Regions from separate parts of the Flintibacter sp. genome, predicted to be linked through region 2. Evidence: riboswitches for the same ligand, from Rfam matches in the RefSeq annotation. Region 2 holds a riboswitch; the other holds the start of a gene.
What was found. A riboswitch is a leader RNA that binds a small molecule or an ion and turns the genes downstream of it on or off. The one in region 2 is predicted to bind thiamine pyrophosphate.
Positions count from the first base shown of each region.

Region 1: another riboswitch for thiamine pyrophosphate. It lies ahead of ACLTXB_RS04395 (HAD family hydrolase); the one in region 2 lies ahead of thiW (energy coupling factor transporter S component ThiW).

Region 1 covers NZ_JBKVXZ010000007.1:11,857-15,948, forward strand. Annotated here, with positions in the region: gene ACLTXB_RS04380 (ABC transporter permease) at 1-201, shown strand, start outside; gene ACLTXB_RS04385 (DUF378 domain-containing protein) at 279-482, opposite strand; gene cdd (cytidine deaminase) at 563-958, opposite strand; TPP riboswitch at 1,088-1,192, shown strand; gene ACLTXB_RS04395 (HAD family hydrolase) at 1,253-1,915, shown strand; gene thiD (bifunctional hydroxymethylpyrimidine kinase/phosphomethylpyrimidine kinase) at 2,027-2,827, shown strand; gene ACLTXB_RS04405 (energy-coupled thiamine transporter ThiT) at 2,820-3,428, shown strand; gene ACLTXB_RS04410 (TenA family protein) at 3,425-4,092, shown strand, end outside.
Region 2 covers NZ_JBKVXZ010000013.1:23,532-27,623, forward strand. Annotated here, with positions in the region: gene ACLTXB_RS06860 (energy-coupled thiamine transporter ThiT) at 1-582, shown strand, start outside; gene ACLTXB_RS06865 (HAD-IIB family hydrolase) at 614-1,420, shown strand; TPP riboswitch at 1,517-1,619, shown strand; partial or broken gene thiW (energy coupling factor transporter S component ThiW) at 1,923-2,444, shown strand; gene thiM (hydroxyethylthiazole kinase) at 2,639-3,454, shown strand; gene thiE (thiamine phosphate synthase) at 3,460-4,092, shown strand.

The sequences.
Region 1 (4,092 bases), on a different contig from region 2:
TTCATATCCATGGGGCCCAGCTTAGACCATCTCATTCCTGCTCTGCTTGGCGGAGAGGATGTGGCAAGGATTTCGGTGATCCCACCGTGGCTTCTGCTCTTTGCCGTCCTTTTCTCTGTTCTCATTGGCTTGGGCGCAGGCTGCTATCCGGCCAACAAGGCGGTACGCATCTCCGTTTTGGAGGCCATCAAAAGCGAGTAGATAGCCAAATAAAATTACACTCTCTATAAAAACAGGAAGGCAGTCCGAAACGGACTGCCTTCCTGTTTTTGTGAGAGTCAGTGGTTTTTATCTGTGTCCCGAAACAGCAGGGTAATACACCACAGCGCCGACAGGCCCACCACGGTGTAGATCACCCGGCTGATCAGTCCATCAGACCCACCGCCGACAAAGGCCACCAGATCAAACTGAAACAGTCCCACGCTGCCCCAGTTCAGCCCGCCGATAATCAGCAGGGCCAAAGCGATCTTGTCCATGATCACGTCAGATTACCTCCTCGGATTGGGTTCCGGGGATAGCATTTCCAGGCCGGAGAAAAACTATGCACGGACAACACGCAATTTCATTTTAACGATGCCGGTCCAAATCCCATGGGAAGCAGTTCCCATAAGCCTGCCTGCTGAAACTGGCCATGCTGATTGACCGCCAGCACCCGAAGTTTTGGCGCAAATTCATACAGCATCTGCCGGCAGGCGCCGCAGGGCCAGCAAAAATCCTCTCCGCTGCCCGCAATAGCCAGTGTGGTCCAGCCGGTGGTCCGTCCCTCACTTACCGCCTTCACCAGGGCGGTACGCTCCGCGCACAGAGTGGAACCGTAGGCCGCATTTTCCACATTGCAACCGGTAAACACCGTTCCGTCCTCGCATAAGAGAGCCGCGCCCACTGCAAAATGAGAATAGGGTGCATAAGAAAATTTCCGCATCTCCAAGGCTCGCTGCACCAGTTCCTGATCGGTCATGTTCCTGCCTCCTTCTCCCGCGCTCGGGCGGGCGTCTGTTCTCTTCTAGCATACCCCAGCAGAAAAAAACTTGCAATCTTCTTTTCCCGTGCTATAATATTTTCCAGCGGACCGCCGACAGCGGTCCACTGCAATCAAAAAGGGAGCTCGCAAACGGGCTGAGAGGAAGCTGTGCGCTTCGACCTGTGACCTGATTTGGGTAATGCCAACGTAGGGAGATTATGGTATGCGTACGCCGCGGGATTGTCTCTCTCGAGAGATACCCGGGGTGATTTTGTTTTTGGAGGCACTTCTATGGCCCACTTTCTTCCCCAGGCAGCCATTTTTGATCTGGACGGCACCCTTACCGACTCCATGTACGTCTGGGACCACATTCCGGAGGAGTTGGTACGCCGGTTTGGCGGCCATCCCGCTCCCGATCTGTCCCACACGCTGCGCGCGATGAGTTCTCCTCAGGCCATCGACTACCTGATCCGCACCTACCATCTCCCCGCTTCCTCCCAGCAGCTCATGGAGGCCATGGAGGACTTGGCAGACCGGGAATACCGGGACCGGGTTCCTTTGAAGCAAGGCGTTCGCCCTCTTCTGGAGCGGCTGCACCAACTTGGTGTGCCCTGCGCCGTGGCCACCGCAAGCCAGGTTCATCAGACCAGGCAGGCTCTGGAGCGGCTGGGCGTCTGGCCCTTCTTCTCCTTTGTGCTGAGCGCGACCCAGTACGGTCCCAAGACCCGCCCGGACCTCTATCTGGAGGCCGCCAGGCAGCTGGGAGCTGCTCCACAGTACACCCTGGTCTTTGAGGATGCCCTTCACGCCGCCCAGACCGCCGTTCAGGCTGGTTTTCAGGTGGTGGGCGTGTATGACGCTTTTTCTGCTGAGGACCAGCCTGCGCTGAAGGAAATCTGCCGCTGGCATCTGAAACAGCTGGACGATCCGTCCTTTCTCGCCCAGCTGGGCTAAATCTGTTTCCCCCAGGTTCTTAGGAAGAACCGTTTATGCGGCGAATTGGGGGCACCACCTTTCGTCGCACTATAAAACTTCAATGCGTCAAAACAGAAAGGAGTCTTAACTATGAAAACCGCATTGACGATCGCTGGAAGCGATTCCAGCGGAGGCGCCGGGATCCAAGCCGATATCAAGACCATGACGGCCAATGGCGTATATGCCATGAGCGCTGTCACCGCCCTGACGGCCCAGAACACCACCGGCGTTTACGGCATCCTGGAGTCCACCCCTGAGTTCCTTGCCAACCAATTGGACTGTGTCTTCACGGACATCTTCCCTGACGCAGTCAAAACCGGGATGGTCTCCTCCACCGCCCTGATCCAGGTCATCGCGGACAAGCTCAAACAGTATGGGGCAAAAAACATTGTGGTAGACCCGGTGATGGTGGCCACCAGCGGCTCCCGCCTTATTTCCGAGGAGGCGGTGGAGGCCCTGAAGGAACAGCTGCTTCCTCTGGCTACCCTTCTTACCCCCAACATCCCCGAGGCCCAGGTCCTCTCCGGCATGACCATTACCACCGCAGAGGATATGGAGCGGGCCGCCCAGGCCATCAGCGAGACCTACGGCTGCGCCGTACTGTGTAAGGGAGGCCATCAGATCCACGATGCAGATGACCTTCTCTGGCGGGATGGCCAGAGCACCTGGTTCCGTGGCCGCCGCATTGATAACCCCAATACCCACGGCACCGGCTGTACGCTCTCCAGCGCCATCGCCTCCAACCTGGCCAAAGGCTATGACCTGACCCAGGCTGTGGAGCGCTCCAAGGCCTACATCTCCGGCGCTCTGGCAGCCATGCTGGATCTGGGCGCAGGCAGCGGCCCCATGGACCACCTGTTTGCTCTGCGGGGGGAGTTCGTGGATGACTAACCTGATCGTTGCAGCCTTTACCCTCTGCTATTTTGCCGTTACTCTGTTTTTGTGCCGCGGGATGCGTCTGTCTGCCCGGGATATCTGTCTTGCCGGCCTGATGTCGGCGGCTACCCTGGTGCTGCGCTGTTTCCTGATCACCCTGCCCAACGGCAGCCACATTAGTCTGGGCGCCATGCTGCCCATCCTTCTGCTCTCCCTTCTGGTCAACGCCAGGGTGGCCTTCTGCGCTGGATGGGTCACCGGCCTGCTGGCCATGCTTCTGCTGCCTGACTGGCAGCCGGTACACTGGGCCCAGCCTTTTGTGGAACAGCTTATCTGCTTCTCCGCTTTGGGCTATGCCAGTGTCTTTGGAACCGACCGGCGCTGGAAAATTATCCTGGGCACCACACTGGCGGTTGCCCTCAGCGTGACCAGTCATATTATGGCCGGTGCGGTTTTCTTTGCCCAGTACGCCTGGGACGGCTACGGCCCCTGGGCATACAGCATCGTGGCTAATCTGTCGGGCCACGGCACAGAGGGTCTGCTTACCATTATTCTTGTCTCCGTGCTGCCTGTGCGGCGGCTGGAGAAATCCATTAAGGCAGGTGTACCGCAATGACATTCACGCAGGAACTGATCGAGAAAAACTTGTCTGTGTGGCAGCAATGCCTGGACTCCCCCTTTCTTCAGCAGCTTGGAGCAGGAACCTTGGATGAAGCCTGTTTCAAGGGCTATATTGTGGATGACAGCCTCTACCTCCGGGAATATGCCAAAGTATTTGCCTGGGGCATGACCAAAGCCGAGGATTTGGAGGCTATCCGAACCTACTATTCCCTGCTCTCCTTTGTCAACGAAGGGGAGGGCGCTACCCGGCTGGTCTACCTCAAGCGCTACGGCTTGGATGACGCCCCCATCCAGCACCTGCCGCAGCGTCCGGAAAATCTGGCCTACACCGACTGTATGGTAAAGGCCGCCCGGGATGGCCAGGGCGCCCCGGAGTGCATGATGGCCTGTCTGCCCTGCATGGTCAGCTATCAGTGGATCTTCCAGCGGCTGCTACAGCAGTATCCCAATGTCCGGCAGACCCCCTTCTGGCCTCTGGTTCGGGACTACACCAGTGATGCCTATGAGCAGGCCTGCCAAAGCTGGCTGGCGTATACGGACCGGATCTGTCAGGATCTGGACACGGAACGCAAGGCCCAGTGCAGTGAGATCTTCCGGGAATGTTCCCTCCATGAACTGCACTTCTGGGAAATGAGCTTACAGCCCCGCACTGATCTTCC
Region 2 (4,092 bases):
CGCGCCCAGTCCATCCGGCTGCGCCGCCTGGTAGAGAGCGCCATGATGCTGGCCATCGCCACGGTGCTGAGTATGTTCCCCTTCCAGGGACCCTGGGCGCTGGGGGGCGGTATCACTGTGTGCTCCATGCTGCCCTTGGTGGTGCTGTCCTGGCGGTACGGCTGCAAGTGGGGCGTGTTTGCCGCCTTTGTGTACAGCCTTCTGCAGATGGTGCTGGGCATCCAGAACGTGCAGTACGCCGACAGTGTGCCCACCGCGATTCTGATCATTTTGTTTGACTACGTGCTGGCATTCTCGGTCATCGGACTGGCCGGAATGTTCAAGGGCCGGCTGGGCAATCCCCGTCTGGAGCTGGTGCTGGGCATCGTGCTCACCTTTTTGGTGCGCCTTGGCTGCCACTATGTCTCCGGCGTGGTGGTTTGGGAGGTGCTGTGGCCCAATGAGCTGGGCTGGGCCGCGCCCATCTGGTCCATTGCCTACAACGCCAGCTATATGATCCCGGAAATTATCATTACCTCCCTGGTGGCGGCGCTGTCCTACGGCCCGCTGAAGAAGTATTACCAGGGCCAGGACCTGAACTGACCCCTTCGGGGGCGAAGAAAGAGAGGCCCCCATGGGTAAATTTGACGGCCTGCTGCTGGTCAGCGACTTTGATGATACCTTATATGATTCCCATCACCGGGTGCCGCCCCGCAATCTGGCAGCCATCAACTACTGGCTGCGGGAGGGGGGACGGTTTACCGTGGCCACCGGGCGAGCCTACACCACCTTTGCCCCCTACGTCCACTTAGCGCCCATCAACGCCCCGGTGGTGCTGTCCAACGGCTCGGCCATCTACGATTTCCACACCGATACCATGCTGGTGGAGACCCAGCTGGACCCCCGGGCGCCCCAGGACTTCCAGGCCCTGATGGACGCCATCCCCTCTCTGGGAATGGAGGCCTACCACGGGGAGGACATCTATGTCTACCGCCCCAACTACGTCACCTACGGCCACATGCGCAAGGTGGGCACCGACTACACGGTGGCGCCCATTGCCGATATGCCCACCCCCTGGAACAAGGTTATTGTCCAGCAGGAGTACGACCAGCTGCTGCGCGCCCGCGCCTGGCTGGAGGAGCACTGTCCGGAGCGGTACGAGGCCATTTTCTCTAACCGCTACTACCTGGAGGTCACCCGCCGGGGATGCAATAAAGGCGGCATGGTGCAGCGGCTCATCGATATGCTGGGGGTGGAGCGGGACAACCTCTACTGCGTGGGGGACAACCAGAACGATATCCCCATGATGGCCCTGTCCGCCATCCCCTTCGCGCCGGCCAACTGCGCTCAGGAGGTCAAGGACTGGGGCGCCAAGCTGCTGTGCCACTGCGACGAGGGCGTTATCGGCGACATCGTGGAGATCCTGGACCGGAAATATTGAGCATCACCTCCCCGACCTTCAAATGGGGATTGACAAAGAGGGGCGGGGGGTGGATAATAAACCCGTCCCAGCTAAGGCCGGGACATTCTTCGGACGGAAAATACAATGGGGAGCGCGTGAGCGCTGAGAGGAAGTTCGGCTTCGACCCAGAAACCTGATGCGGATCATGCCGCCGTAGGGATGTGGACGTGCTGTTGTGCGTCCGGGCGTGCCTGCGGCACGCCTCTTTTGTTTTTTTCGGCCGGAGTGCGAGGAAGGACTGCCAAAGGCGGCAGGCCGAGGGGGAGCGCCCTGGGCCTGTGTCCTGCTTTCGTATACAACTGGACAGCGATGGGAGGCCGTGTTCCGGCATGAGAGGAAGCCAGTAAGCTTCGACCGACCCGACCCGGTAGTTTGCCCGGGCGGGGGCTCCGCGGCGCTGGGAGACCGGCGTGGGGGAGGGCTGTCCATGTGGGATCCCACTCCTTTTCCGCGGAAGCTTTTGGGAAAAGGAGTCTTTTTTATGAAACGCAACCCCTCTCTTCTGCGCCTGGTGGTGCTGGCCATGCTGGTGGCCGTGGGCGTGGTCATCTCGCCCATCCTCCGTGTGGAGGGCATGTGCCCCACCGCCCACCTTATCAACATCGTGTGTGCGGTGCTGCTGGGTCCGGTGTACTCCTTCGTGTGCGCCTGCACCATCGGCGTCATCCGCATGAGCCTGATGGGCATTCCCCCTCTGGCCCTCACCGGAGCGGTGTTTGGCGCGGCCCTGTCGGGCATTTTGTACCGCCTCAGCGGCGGACGGCTCATCTTCGCCGTCATCGGTGAGGTGGTGGGCACCGGCATCATCGGCGCGGTGGCCTCCTACCCGGTGATGACCCTGTGGTGGGGCTACACCGGCCTCACTTGGGTGTACTATGTGCCCTCCTTCATTGCCGGTACCCTCATCGGCGGCAGCGTGGCCTTCCTGCTGCTCAAGAAGCTGGCCAAAAACGGCATGCTGCTGAAAATGCAGCAGGAGCTGGGGGCCAAGGTGTTTGACCGCCCGGTCACCGTGGCCGGGGACAGCATGGGCATCGTCTTCCTGGGCATCATTGCCTACCTGGCGGTGCTGGTGCTGGTAAAGAACGTGCTGAAGGCCACCGGCGCTGCCATGGCCATGCCCTGGGTGGTGCTGGCTCTGTTCGTGGCCGTGGCCGCCTACTACTATTTCTCCCACCGAAAGGAGAGCGTCAACGCATGAGTCAGTCCCTGGGAGCGCTGCTGGAGGCCCTGCGCAGCCGCCGGCCCCTCATCCACTGCATCACAAACCCCATCTCCATCAACGACTGCGCCAACCTGATCCTGGCGGCAGGGGGACGGCCCATCATGGCCGAGCACCCCGGGGAGGTGGCTGAGATCACCGCCACCGCCGCCGCTCTGGCGGTGAACCTGGGTAACATCACCGACGTGCGCATGGAGTCCATGGTGCTGGCCGGGCAGGCAGCCCGGGAGGCGGGGGTGCCTATGGTGCTGGACTGTGTGGGCGTGGGGTGCAGTAGCCTGCGCCGGCGTTATGCCCAGGACTACCTTGCCAAGATTCAGCCTCAGGTGGCCAAGGGGAACCTGTCGGAGCTGTTGTGCCTCTCCGGCGCCCGCCAGGGCATGTCTGGGGTGGACGCGGACGGCAGCGACCGGCTGGAGGGGCAGACCCTTTCCGCCCTGCGGGAGTTCAGCCGCCGCCAGGGAGCGGTGCTGCTGGCCTCGGGGCCGGTAGACGGGGTGTTTGCTCCCGACGGGCGGCGCTGGGAGATCCGCAACGGCCACAGCATAATGAGCCGCCTTACCGGGACGGGGTGCATGCTCAACGTGCTCACCGCCGCCTTTTTGGCAGTAGGGGAGCCGGAGGAAGCGGCGGTGGCCGCCGCCGCCATGCTGGGCATCTGCGGAGAGCGGGCAGCCCGAGAGGCCCGTGGGCCGGGAAGTCTGCGCGCCGCTCTGTTGGACGCGGCCTATACCCTCATCCCGGAAGAATTGGACCATGAGGCGGCGGTACGCCCCTTTGAGAAAGGATGAAACATATGAACCCTGTGGATTTGAAGCTGTACTTGGTGACGGACAGCGGCTACTACGATGAGAAGCGGTTTTTGGACATGGTGGAGAAGGCCTGCCGGGGCGGCGTGACCCTCCTGCAGCTGCGGGAGAAGAACCGGGGCGGCCGGGAGTACCTGCGCCTGGCCCAGGCGGTGAAGGAGATCACCGACCCCGCGGGGGTGCCCCTCATCATCGACGACCGGGTGGACGTAGCCCTGGCCTGCGGCGCGGCGGGCATCCACGTGGGCCAGACCGACCTGCCTGTTTGGGCGGCCCGGCAGCTCATGGGTCCGGACAAGATCGTGGGTGCTACCGCCAAGACGGTGCCCCAGGCTCTGGAGGCCTATGAGCAGGGGGCGGACTACCTGGGCGTGGGAGCGCTGTTTCCCACCGAGACCAAGGTGAACACCGTCCTCACCTCCATAGACACCTTAAAGGATATCGTCAAGGCGGTGCCCATCGGCGTGGTGGGCATCGGCGGCCTGGATGAGAGCAACGTGGACATCCTCACCGGCAGCGGCGCTCAGGGCGGCGCGGTGGTGCGGGCCATCGTCAAGGCCCAGGACCCCGAGCAGGCGGCCCACCGTCTGCGGGAAAAGCTGGACGCCATCCTGAAATAA